DNA from 3 places in the Bacillus sp. C1 genome. Region 3 is predicted to be linked to each of the others. Evidence: riboswitches for the same ligand, from Rfam matches in the RefSeq annotation. Region 3 holds a riboswitch; each other region holds the start of a gene.
The links. Region 3 has a riboswitch for thiamine pyrophosphate ahead of ACX5JI_RS16610 (MTH1187 family thiamine-binding protein). Riboswitches for the same ligand answer to the same signal wherever they lie in the genome.
Positions count from the first base shown of each region.

Region 1: linked by a shared signal. The riboswitch ahead of tenA (thiaminase II) and the one ahead of ACX5JI_RS16610 (MTH1187 family thiamine-binding protein) in region 3 are both predicted to bind thiamine pyrophosphate.
Region 2: linked by a shared signal. The riboswitch ahead of thiT (energy-coupled thiamine transporter ThiT) and the one ahead of ACX5JI_RS16610 (MTH1187 family thiamine-binding protein) in region 3 are both predicted to bind thiamine pyrophosphate.

Region 1 is NZ_JBTMZT010000010.1:3,500-7,738, reverse strand. It holds gene ACX5JI_RS20570 (esterase/lipase family protein) at 1-1,042, shown strand, start outside; gene ACX5JI_RS20565 (homoserine dehydrogenase) at 1,178-2,203, shown strand; TPP riboswitch at 2,303-2,409, shown strand; gene tenA (thiaminase II) at 2,570-3,259, shown strand; gene ACX5JI_RS20555 (alpha/beta hydrolase) at 3,550-4,239, shown strand, end outside.
Region 2 is NZ_JBTMZT010000016.1:48,056-52,294, forward strand. It holds gene ACX5JI_RS24265 (hypothetical protein) at 1-61, shown strand, start outside; gene ACX5JI_RS24270 (hypothetical protein) at 243-557, shown strand; gene srtD (class D sortase, LPxTATN-specific) at 812-1,432, shown strand; gene thiT (energy-coupled thiamine transporter ThiT) at 1,796-2,464, opposite strand; TPP riboswitch at 2,560-2,661, opposite strand; gene ACX5JI_RS24285 (FeoA family protein) at 3,297-3,524, shown strand; gene feoB (ferrous iron transport protein B) at 3,521-4,239, shown strand, end outside.
Region 3 is NZ_JBTMZT010000005.1:110,110-114,348, reverse strand. It holds gene ACX5JI_RS16620 (ABC transporter substrate-binding protein) at 1-965, opposite strand, end outside; gene ACX5JI_RS16615 (ABC transporter permease) at 962-1,738, opposite strand; gene ACX5JI_RS16610 (MTH1187 family thiamine-binding protein) at 1,710-2,030, opposite strand; TPP riboswitch at 2,135-2,236, opposite strand; gene ACX5JI_RS16605 (anaerobic C4-dicarboxylate transporter family protein) at 2,481-3,794, shown strand; gene ACX5JI_RS16600 (hypothetical protein) at 3,868-4,218, opposite strand.

The sequences.
Region 1 (4,239 bases), on a different contig from region 3:
GAGAGATGGATACAGTGTACATACTGCTGCTGTTGGACCGTTATCAAGTAACTGGGATCGTGCTTGTGAGTTATATGCTCAAATTAGTGGTGGAACAGTTGATTACGGGGCATATCACGCTGAGAAACATGGGCATGATCGTTATGGAAGAACATATAATGGATTTATTTCAAATTGGAATGAAACAAATAAGGTTCATTTAGTAGGACATAGCATGGGAGGTCAAACGATCCGCACGCTTGTTCAATTGTTGAAAGAAGGGAATCAAGATGAACGAGCATATGCGAAACAGCATACTGATGTGAAGATATCGCCATTGTTCCAAGGCGGAAAGTCATATGTTCATAGTGTAACAACATTAGCAACCCCGCATAATGGGACAACTCTTGCAGATGGGAGTTTACTTTTGCCAGCTGTAAAGCAATTATTAGTCGCAACTGCCGGAATTGGAGAAAATAATAATCTATCATTATATGATTTTAAATTGGATCAATGGGGAATGAAAAAGAAAGCGGGAGAATCATTTTATCAATATGCAAACCGTGTGTTAAATAGTTCTATTTTGAAAGATGGGAAAGATATAAGCCAATGGGATTTAAGTACAGATGGAGCGAAAGAATTGAATGATTGGGTAAAAGCGCAACCAGATGTTTATTATTTCTCTTACAGTGGACATGCAACACAGGCAGCGCCTTTAACAGGGCTTCATTTCCCGCACATTACCATGAATAAAACATTAATGGGGAATGCGATTTTCTTAGGATCATACGCAAGGTATGAACAAAATCGGCCATTTATTGAGTCATCTTGGTGGCAAAATGACGGTGTAGTAAATACAAATTCCATGGTAGGACCTTCTACTGATGTAGTTATAAATAGTAGTGGTACACCAGAGCGCGGAAAATGGAATCATATTGAGACAAAGCAAAACTGGGATCACCTTGATATGGTGGGATTAAGTGTATCGGATGCATTAGGGTTTTCTGATATTAATGCGTTTTATCGAGATATTGCTAGAAAATTATCAAATTTACCAGAATAACTGGATTCATATTGATATGGAAATGTAATAACTCCCTCAAGTTCTTCTGAGGGAGTTTTACTTCGTGAATCGTATCATACATTCGGAGTATAATGGAGTTAATATTAAAATAGCATAATAATTTGAGGTGATGATATGAGAGTTAACGTAGTGATGTCTGGATATGGAACTGTTGGAAAAGAATTTTTGAAATTAGTATTTGAGAAATCTTCATATATAAAAGAGGTATACGGAATCGAACTAATTTTTACTGGGATTATTGGAAGGGCAGTCAGCCTGTATAATGAAGAGGGTTTACATATTGAAAATTTATTAACTTATGGTACTGGTTCTTATGCATTAGAGAAGTATACGGAACACTATCCGCTTGATAAAAATGAAAAATTTCCTCTTGGTACTGTATTCATTGAATCAACACCAACTAATCTTCAAACTGGGGAACCAGGAAAAACATACATGCAGACAGCAATTGAAAATCAGATGGATGTAGTAGCTATTTCGAAAGGAGCACTTGTTAACGCATGGAAAGAAATAAAAGAAAAAGCAAAACTCGCAAACGTACGTATTTGTTATAGCGGAGCAACTGCTGCCGCACTCCCTACATTAGATATTGGACAATATAGTTTAGCAGGGTGCCAAATTAAAAGTATAGAAGGCATTTTAAATGGAACAACAAATTATATTCTTACAAAGATGTACGAAGAAGATGTAACATTCGAAGAAGCGTTACATCAAGCACAGCAAAAAGGAATCGCCGAAACAAATCCATCATTAGATGTAAGTGGAATGGATAGTGCTTGTAAACTATTATTGCTAGCGAATAGTCTATTTCAGTCGGAATACGCCCTTGATTACGTATGTGTAAATGGGATAGAAGGTGTTACAAAACAAGATATAGAGAAAGCAAAAGAACATGGTAAATCTCTAAAACTAATTGCGAAAGCATATAAAGATCACTTAGGAAATCTTAAACTTGAAGTATATCCGCGTGAAATAGAGAAAGGGCACCCACTAGCGCATGTAAATGGGACGGAAAAAGGAATTACTTTTCATACCGACACAATGGGGAAAGTTACTTCAACCGGGGGAGCTTCAAGTCCAAGAGGAGCAGCAGCGGCAGCTTTGAAAGATTTAATTAATTTGTATCGGAAAGATGTGTGATGAAAAGTAGTTGTGTATGTATATTAGTGCTAAATTTATTAATCATATTTGATGGTACTCTAAAATATGTTATGATTAATATGAAATAAATAGTTTATATCTATCCACTAGGGGGGCCTTTTACCGGCTGAGACCAAAGAATACCTTTGAAACCCTTAGGACCTGATCTGGGTAATACTAGCGTAGGGAAGTGGAAGTGACAGAAGATAATATTTTTAAAATATTAATGATGTCCAGTCCGCTTTCTTTACGTATGTGTAAAGAAAGCTTTTTTATTTTACACACTTATTTGAGTGGATCCTAGTAGTTTAGTTAAGAAACTCGTTTTATTTTTTTCTATTACAAATGTTTATTGGAGGGTCTATTATGTCATTTTCACAATTATTACGTAAAGAAGTTAATCCGATTTGGGAAGCAAGTTTTAACCATCCATTTGTGACAAAACTAGGAGAAGGAACATTAGATTTAGCTAGTTTCCGTTATTATGTTTTGCAAGATTCATATTATTTAAGTCATTTTGCAAGAGTACAATCGTTAGGAGCGGCAAAAGCTACTGAATTAGAAACAACAGCTCGTATGGCACATCATGCGCAAAATACATATCAAGCTGAATTATCACTACATGAGAATTTCGCGAAAAAATTAGGAATTACGGAAGAAGAAAAAAAATCATTCATTCCTGCTCCAACCGCTTATGCGTATACATCACATATGTATCGCGCTGCATATGAAGGGCATATCGGGGATGTGATTGCGGCGATTTTACCGTGCTATTGGCTTTATTATGAAATCGGCGAGAAACTCAAAGAATGTAAACCTGAAGAGCCAATTTACCAAGAATGGATTTCAGCATACGGATCTGACTGGTTCCGTACTTTAGTAGAGGAGCAAATTGCTAGACTAGATGCGATTGCGGAAACGGTAACAGAAGTTGACCGTAAGCGGATGAAACAGCATTTTGTAATTAGCAGTCAATACGAATATTCATTTTGGGAGATGGCTTACACGTTAGAAGAATGGCCAGTGAAAAAACAAGTAGAAGATGTAAGTTTATAAGTAAAAGATATGTCGCTCATCATGCAGGTAAGAGTATAAAAAATGACTAACTTAGTTTAGTCATTTTTTTGTTATTCCCTCCCTGTTTTAGAACAGTTATTTTTAGTAATGAATCGATTACATATTATAAAGAATTTATATAATAAAAAAGAGGAAGAAGAGATTTTTTGTTGAAGTTTGTTTAGGGTTGATTGTAAAAGAGATTATTAATTTCTTTTACAATATTCATTCGGATTGCATGAATTGGGATGTATGTTGAAAAAATTAATTTTGGAAAGGAACTAATAAATATGAGAACGAGAAAACGAATAGGGAATAAAATTTTACTCGTTAGTGCCATTTGTGCGATAAGTATTCCTTCTATTTCATATGCGGAGGAAGTAATTTTACCTAAAAATTTCGCAAGTTTATATGAGGATAGGAATACGGATGTATTAAAAACAAGTTTTTATCCAGATACATATAATAATCCGTTCAGCTACCGATTTATTTCGACATTAAAGGAAACAAACACAAATATAAAAGAAATAGACAATGTTGATGATGAAAATCCTGTTATATCTACTACTCTTACATTTATCCGTAATATGCACAATGAAAATTATAAAGCTGCATTTGACTTAACTTCTCGATCTTTACAGAAGGTACTATCCGAAAAGGGATTGGAAGGATATTGGGAGGGATTACCGCTGCAATTAGAAGCAGGTTCCTTTATTGGTATTGGGGAAGTGAAACAAAAAGAGACGAATTCTGTACATACAAATGTAGAAGTGGGACTAGTTTTTGAACAATTTACTGTACCTTTACTAATTAAATTAGACCCATCTGGAAAAGTAGATGATTTTCAACTTAGTATGTCGTTTAGTCCTGTTGCAGAACGTCCATCATATAGTAAGCCTGAATCGTTTGTTGAAAAAGAAGTAGTGGTCGGAAGTGGCGCGTTTCCACTACCAGGAACATTGTCTGTTCCGAAAGGAAAG
Region 2 (4,239 bases), on a different contig from region 3:
GATGCTGCAACTGTATGAAGCCGGATTAGATGATATGAAAAAATATATAGATGAAAAGTGATTGAAAACCTTCATTCGTTGAGATGGAGGTTTTTTTGTTTCTTACAAAAATGTAAGGTGATTTGTAAGAAAAATCGATAGTTGCGTAGTCGTTTTTTAGATAGACTTATAGGTGTAAGGTAAAAGGCAAGCACATTTTAGGTAAAATAAGCTTTAGGCACTGTGAAATGGGGTAGGAGGGAATGGAGAGACGTTGGATGACCATCGCTTTGTTATCAGCTAGTAATACAGTTACGTTAGCTGGAGATATGAGTTTTTCGTATTTGTTTGATCGAGAAAGCGATCATTCTTCTTCCAAGTTTACAATGAAGTGGTGTAAATGGAGCGAAAGTTGTAAATTTGAAGAAGAGACCCCTAATGAAGAGCGAAGAGTCATTTTCACAAATCCTTTACAGGCATGGAGTATTCAACGTCGTAAGTGTAACGTCACTAACCAATTTAGGAAAACTGAGTCAAGACAAATGGGTATCGCTCCAGACCCTCCTATTCTAGAGTAACAGGAAAGTAATAAGTGAATACTGAGACACTAAAAAGTATTGTAGAGAAATCTGCAATACTTTTTTTATGTTTAGCTATATAGCTATTTGGAGATAGTAAGTACATGCTTTGTAGCGTTAAGATCATTGTTTGGATACTTGCCGTAAAAATAAAATAACAAATGAATTTTTAATTTGTCTATAAAGAATAGGATAACTTCACATATTAAAAATGGTAGGATTCTCCTACCATTTTTTGCATGGAGGGATTAAAAGTGAGAGTTGTAAATCGTATTGGACTTGTTTTCATGATACTTGGTGTTCTTATAGGAGGGTATTATTCTTTTGAATGGTATAAAGGAAAAAGTGCAGCACAAGAGTTAACAGCAGAAGAAGTGCAGCATTTTGAAAAGATAAAATCAAAGGGGTATTCCATTAAAACACTTGTAAATTCTCAAATACCTTCTTCGCAAATGCAATATCAAGAAGGTGAAAAAGTAGCGCTATTAAGTATTCCAAAAATAAAGAAGAAGTTCTCTATATACTGGGGGACAAATGATACGACTTTAAAAAAAGGTGTTGGTATGTTTGTTAGTGATATTACAACAGCTCCATCTGAAGGAGGGCACACGGTACTGAGTGGTCATCGTGATACTGTATTTACAGAGTTAGGAGAACTGAAAGAAAAGGATACGCTCATTGTTGAATACGATCATAAAATGTATACGTATGAAATTAAAAGAAAGTGGATTACAAGCGCAGATGATCGCACAGTGATTGTAAAAAAAGAAGCATCAACATTAACACTTACGACTTGTTATCCATTCAATTATATAGGGGATGCGCCAAATCGATATATTATTGAAGCGAAGTTAATTGCCGTTGATGCAAAATGAAAGAAGGGAAAACAGGAGCTAGGGGCTCTTGTGTTTTTTGTCGTTTTTTGTTGGCTTGTCGATATCCTTTGTCGAATCGCTGATATATTCAAAGTTGCGACCGATATATTGTGAGAAACAGTTGATATATTTGAAAAATCGCTGATAAAGTGAAACTTTAATCAGTGGAGGGGGTCTTCATCCCCCACTGATTATTAGCCCTCACGAATCGGGCTTTTACGGGCAGTTGCTCTCCCACCTAACTTTTTTGCTTTTGCTGTATTTTGAGGTGGGAGTCTTACTGCCCGTTAATGCGGGATAAAATTTCATTCACCATTTTTTATGCTCCATCAAGAGTTAGTTACAAAAAAGAAGAGCACCTATTTAGGCACTCTTCTTTTTTGTGTTTGTATTATATACACTTGTGCTTTTAAATAAGCGTGGTGAAGTTGTAAAGAGAAGCAAGAGTAATACTGTACATAATGCAAATGAAGCAAGCATCGTACTGCCGTTAACAATTAATGAATAAAGGAAAGCTGATTGTCCTTTCGGTGCGTATTGTCCAAAAAAGATAACACCGGCAATAAAGTGACAGAAATAACGTGCTAAGCTGCCGACAAATGTAGCAAGGATAATGTAAGCAAGTGCCTTTTTTCCTTGGCTATTCTTTTCTATTGGTTTTTCTTTACGGCTACCAATGCCTTGTTGTTCGTCAGAAGAATATTGGGTATTCGCAAGTGCTTTCTGAATCGGGCGGTAGAATAAACCAGCAAAACCGATAAAAGCAAAGGCAATAAAGTATTCAATAAATGCTTGTATAGGCGTTAAAATATACGCATCTCCGACTACGATTTGTAGTAGTCCCCAGATTAATCCACCTAAGAAAGCCGTTTTAAATCCCCAGCGGTATGCAATTATAAAAATAGGAATCATAGCAAATGAAATGGAACCACCTGTTGGAAGTTTAATTGAGAGTGGTAAAATGTCGATGATCAAGGCAAAGGCTGCAAGGATAGCCGCTTCAATCATCGCTTGTAAATTGGTGTTACGCATGTTGTCATTCCCCCTAAATGTAAGTTGCACAAAAAAAGAATAAATTACCATAGGGAGATAGGAAATACGTAAATAGAAAATGAGGAGCTATATGTATTTCGACGTTTGCACAATTCCTACGTTAGCATTAACTAACAGGTTCTAAGGGTCGGAACGAAGTGTTCCCTCTCAGCAACGAGGCTCCCCCTGTGATAACGAGATTCTTTATTTGCTAGGTTTATTGTAATTGAAATGGATGAGAATGGCAAATGGCGTTTATATATAAATACAAATTGAAAAACTAACATCAAACCATTCTTTTTAGGTGGGAGAGAGCATCCGGCATGCATAGAAGCGGTCAGCCCCTCTTCCTGCCCCATGCCAAGTTGAAACAAGAGTGTAGAGCACTTTTTGTTCTCCACAGCAGCGGGTTATGTGTCGAAAAATCAAAATGGATTTATATAGGTATAGGTTCATCACCGTAACATGGGGGGATTTTTGGAAAATGATTCATTTTTAATACAAGGACGGAAAGCGTCCACTTGGAATGGAGTGTACCCCTTCTCTATATGTCTCATTCCCAACTTATGGTGATGAACCTTATATATACATAAATTTTTTGAGCTTAAAGAGAAATTTTGAGCAAGGATAGAAGCGATTAGAGCCTTTTTTCTTCATAGTAGTGACTTGCATGTTGAAATATTTCAAATGGTTATATAGTGTAAAAAACTATTTGAATATAATTGTCCGAAACTGTTAATAAATATAAAAAAAAAGATATAGTACTTCATAAATAGGATATGATATAATCCTTCTGAAAATAATTATCATTCTCTTTTTTGGGGGGGAGATTATGAGTTTAGTTGATATTCAAATAGGTGAGAAAGTAGTAGTGAAAAACATCCAGTCACTAGATAAGTTATTAAAGCGTAGATTAGCTGCGTTCGGCCTTTCAGAGGGGAGTGAACTTCGTATGAAACAAAAAGCGATGTTCAAAGGTCCATGTACATTAGAGTGCCGCGGGCAACTTATTAGCATTCGTCATTGTGACGCGAAAATGATAAAGGTGGAATTAGCGTGAATAAGGTTGCGTTATTAGGGAACCCGAATACAGGGAAAACATCATTGTTTAATGCGCTAACAGGTTCTTATGAATATGTAGGGAACTGGAGCGGGGTAACGGTAGAAAAGAAAGTTGGTAAATTAAAGGGTAAGCAAGGTACATTAATCGATTTACCAGGTGTATATGATTTAAACCCTGTATCTCGTGATGAAGGTGTTGTGACAAACTTTCTATTAACAGAAGAATTTCATCATATGCTAAATATTGTAGACTCTTCTCAATTTGAACGTAATATGCATTTAACACTGCAACTACTGGAATTTGGTAAAACAGTTTCTATCGGTTTAAATATGATTGATGTAGCGAAGCAGCGTGGAATCGTTATTAATGTGAAAAAATTGTCGGAAATATTAGGTGTAACAGTTGTTCCTGTTGTCGCAAGAAGTGGAAAAGGATGCGACAAGTTACTTGCTACTCTTCATGAGAGTGGGGAGAAAGAGAAGAAGCCGTTCATTCTTTCTTACGGTGAAAAAGTAGATGCAGGAATTATCGATATTATAAATCTTTTAACAAAAGAAAATTATAAACACCCAAGATGGCTAGCACTGCAATTTTTAAGCAATAACGAAGTAGTGGAGCAAGAAGTAAAAAGATTGCCTGTTTATGAAAAGTTAGTAGTTATTCGCTCTGCTTTAGAATCGGCAGTTGATGGTACGCTAGAACAGCATATTTA
Region 3 (4,239 bases):
GCATCTTTTACATCAATTTTCTTTTTAATCACCTTATTATCATGTAAGAAATTCATGTAATTCGTCCAAACTTCTTCCTTCTGTACCCCCCACGCTTTCGCATCATCTTGATACTTCGTACTTAACCACTCTTGACTCTCTCGTACTAACTCTTTATTAATATCAGGTACATTTTCAATTAAAATATTAGCCGCTTCTTTCGGCTCTTTAATTGCGAAATTATACCCTTCTGCTGTTGCACTCATAAATTTTTTCACAAAATCTTTATCATTTTTCGTATGTTTTTCACTCGTAATAATGACTGGACTATAAAAATCTAATGCCGGATCTAAATCTTTTACCATAATTGTATTTAATTCTTTTCCTTGGCGTTTTGCTTCAATGCCATCCCAACCATAATAAATCCATTCAAAATCTGCATCACGGCCAATTGATTTAAAGAAGTCTGTTTGTCCAAGAACAATTTTTTCTACTTTACTAAAATCTGCTTGATGCTTATCCATAATTGTTTTTAACGTCGCTTCTTCTGCTGGTGTTCCCCAGCCTCCATAACGCTTCCCTTCAAAATCTTTCGGAGAAGTAATATTATCTTTTTTTAGTGATGCAAATGCTGATGTATTATGTTGAATAATTGCTCCAACTGAAACAACTGGAATTCCTTCAACACGAGCTGATGTTACGTTTTCTTGAGCACTTATGCCAAAATCTGCTTTTCCTGAAGCAATCATTTGCTCCGCTGTAACATTATCACCTGGCTGAATAATTTCTACGTCTAAACCTTGTTTTTTATAGTAGTCTTTCGTTTTTGCTACATATAAACCAGTATGGTTTGTATTTGGGAACCAGTCTAAAACAACTTTTACTTTTTTCCCTTTATCTGTACTCTCTTCTTTCTTCGCTGCATTACAACCAACAACACCAGCTGCTAGTATTGCAGCTAGCATTACTTTTAGACCTTTTTTCATTTTCTGTCGTCCTTTCTGTATATCCAAGGTGCTGTTAGTCTTGCCATACATTCTACGATAAAATACAAGAACAAGGTCACCATAACAATAATTGCTGCAATACCAAATACACGAGCTGTTAAAAAGGATTTCGTTGCACGTGTAAGCATGACACCTAAACCTTCACTCGCTCCAAGCCATTCCCCAATAATCGCTCCCATCACGCTATATGTAACAGCAATTTTCAATCCAGAGAAAAAGTATGGAAGAATAGCGGGGAATTTCACCTTTTGATAGATTTGCCATTTCGTTGCACGCATTGTTTGTAATAACTTGAGCATGTTTTTATCTACCGTTTGAAAACCTTCTAAAATACTAAGTGCAATCGGAAAGAAACAAACAAGAATAACAACCATCACTTTCGGAAGCATCCCATATCCAAACCAAATAATAAATAAAGGGGCTAACACGACAATCGGAATGGTTTGTGAAATAACGAGTAATGGATTAATTAAAATGCGGAATAACGGAATAACATCCATAATAATTGCAATACTCGTTCCAAGTACAATCGCAAAAAATAAGCCAATGACAACCTCTTGCAATGTTTGTATCGTATTTGGTAATAATAAATCCTTCATTCCAATTAGTTCCTGTACAATTGCAGAAGGTTTCGGCAAAATCCACTGTTCAACTTGAAATAATGAAACCGCTCCTTCCCATATGACAATGAGAAGGATCAGCCAAATTGTTGTAATTGTTATGCTAGATCGTTTCTGGTTTTTCATATTCATCACGGTACTTCCAAACTTTCTCATCAATCGTTACACCTGTACTTGGGCGATAGTGAATTTTAATAGAAGTAATAACCTCTTCCGCTCCAGCATCGACGCAAGCTTGTTGCGCACGCTTAATGACATCTAAAAGCACATCTAATTCTCCTTCTAGTGTTGTTTCCATCGCTCCTACTTCATAACGAACTCCCGATTGTTGTACAACTTCAATTGCTCTATCAACAACTGTATATACATCTTTCGTTTTTGCTTGTGGTACGACTGAAAATGAAATTGTAACTTGTTGTGACATATTAAAATCCCCCTTACAAAATATGTTTTTGAAAAAGAAAAGGCTTTCCTACAAAATACGTAGGAAAGCCTTGCATGCAAATTATTATATGATAACATCTGCTTACATAACTTTAAGTAACTCCCTACGCTGGCATTATCCAGATCAGGTTGAGGGTCGATGCTTACTTACATCCTCTCAGCCACTTGGCTCCCCGGTCTTAATTCGTTTTCATTGTAGCATGTTTTATTTTTTCAAACAAATCCGTAGTCTTTTTATCATATTTATCCCATCACTTTACATTTAATTTTCTTGAAATAATTTCACAAAATATAGTGAATGTAACTTTTTACGTGTTATATAATAAAAAAGGCTTATATATACAGTTTTTATTTGTTTAATTTAATAATCATCCCAGAAATTAAATTATTCAAAATTATCTTACCATATGAATTTTGGAGGTAGTTTATTATGTTTTGGCTACAATTTCTTACCTTACTACTCTGCATTTTTATCGGTGCACGCCTTGGCGGAGTAGGTCTAGGAGTTATGGGTGGTGTTGGTATGGCAATCCTCGTATTTGTCTTCCACCTACAACCTACCGCCCCTCCTATCGACGTTATGCTAATGATTTTAGCAGTTATTACGGCTGCCGGTGCTTTGCAAGCTGCAGGAGGAATGGACTATCTTGTTCATCTTGCAGAGAACGCACTTCGTAAAAACCCGAAACGGATTACATTTTTCGCTCCTATTGTGACATATATATTTACATTGTGTGCTGGAACTGGACATGTTGCCTATTCAGTACTTCCCGTTATCGCAGAAGTCTCGCGTGAATCAGGAATTCGACCAGAACGTCCAATGTCAATCGCTGTAATCGCTTCGCAACAAGCCATTACGGCAAGTCCAATCTCGGCCGCAACTGTCGCACTGTTAGCAATGGTAGCTGATTATAAAATTACATTATTAGATATTCTAAAAGTAAGTATTCCTTCTACATTTATCGCTTGTATGCTAGCTGCTTTCGTTGCAAGCAAAATGGGTAAAGAGCTAAATGAAGACCCCGAATACTTACAACGTTTAAAAGAAGGCATGATTCCAAAATTGGAAGAAAAGAAAGAGTTTGTTGGTGCAAAGGGCGCTAAATTATCCGTTATTCTCTTCTTATTCGCAACTCTTTTTGTTGTTCTTCTTGGTTCATTTGAAGCACTTCGTCCAGGATGGATCGTCGATGGAAAATTAGTTCGTCTTTCAATGCCGAATACAATTGAAATGGTCATGCTAACGATCGCTGCTCTTATTATTATTTTCTGTAAGCCAAATGTAGAAAGTATAGTATCTGGAAACGTCTTTAAAGCTGGTGCTACAGCTGTTGTGGCTATTTTCGGTATCGCTTGGATGGGAGACACATTCTTTAATGGAAACTTGAATATGATTCAAGGATCAATCCAACATTTAGTAACAAGTGCACCGTGGTTATTCGCTATTGCGCTATTTATTCTATCCATTTTACTATATAGCCAAGCTGCAACAGTACGTGCTTTAATGCCACTTGGATTATCACTTGGCATCTCGCCAGCACTTCTTATTGCCATGTTCCCTGCCGTAAACGGTTATTTCTTCATTCCAAACTACGGAACAATTGTGGCTGCGATCAACTTTGACCGTACAGGAACGACACGTATTGGTAAATATGTATTAAATCATAGCTTTATGATCCCTGGCCTAGTCGCAACAATTTCTGCCATTGGGATTGGCATGCTCTTAATTTCAATTATGTTTTAACGAACAAAAAGCACAAACTTTTTCTGAATAAAGTTTGTGCTTGTTTATTTAATCAAATTTCTCCCTCCCTAAATTAAAACCCATTCAATTTTTGATTTCCCTTTCCAAAATCATCAAAATTCGGATGATCAATTTTATAATGTGTAGCTTGAAAAAACATTGAGAGTAATAAAAGTCCCACCGATAATATTCCTAATACAATTCCACCGCCTACATGTTCTCCATATCTTCCCTGCAGCTCTGTATTTAAAAAATGTCCTACAAACCCCGCAGTTCCCCCCCCTAAAAAACCTAATCCATAAATAATTTTTCCAACTGCTGTTTTAGGATTTATTGCTTCTTTTAAAATAGTTTCCCGGAATTTATAACCTATTATTTTACATATCAGAAAACACCCTACCATTCCAACACCAATTTCCCACATACTTCCCCATTTATACCACGT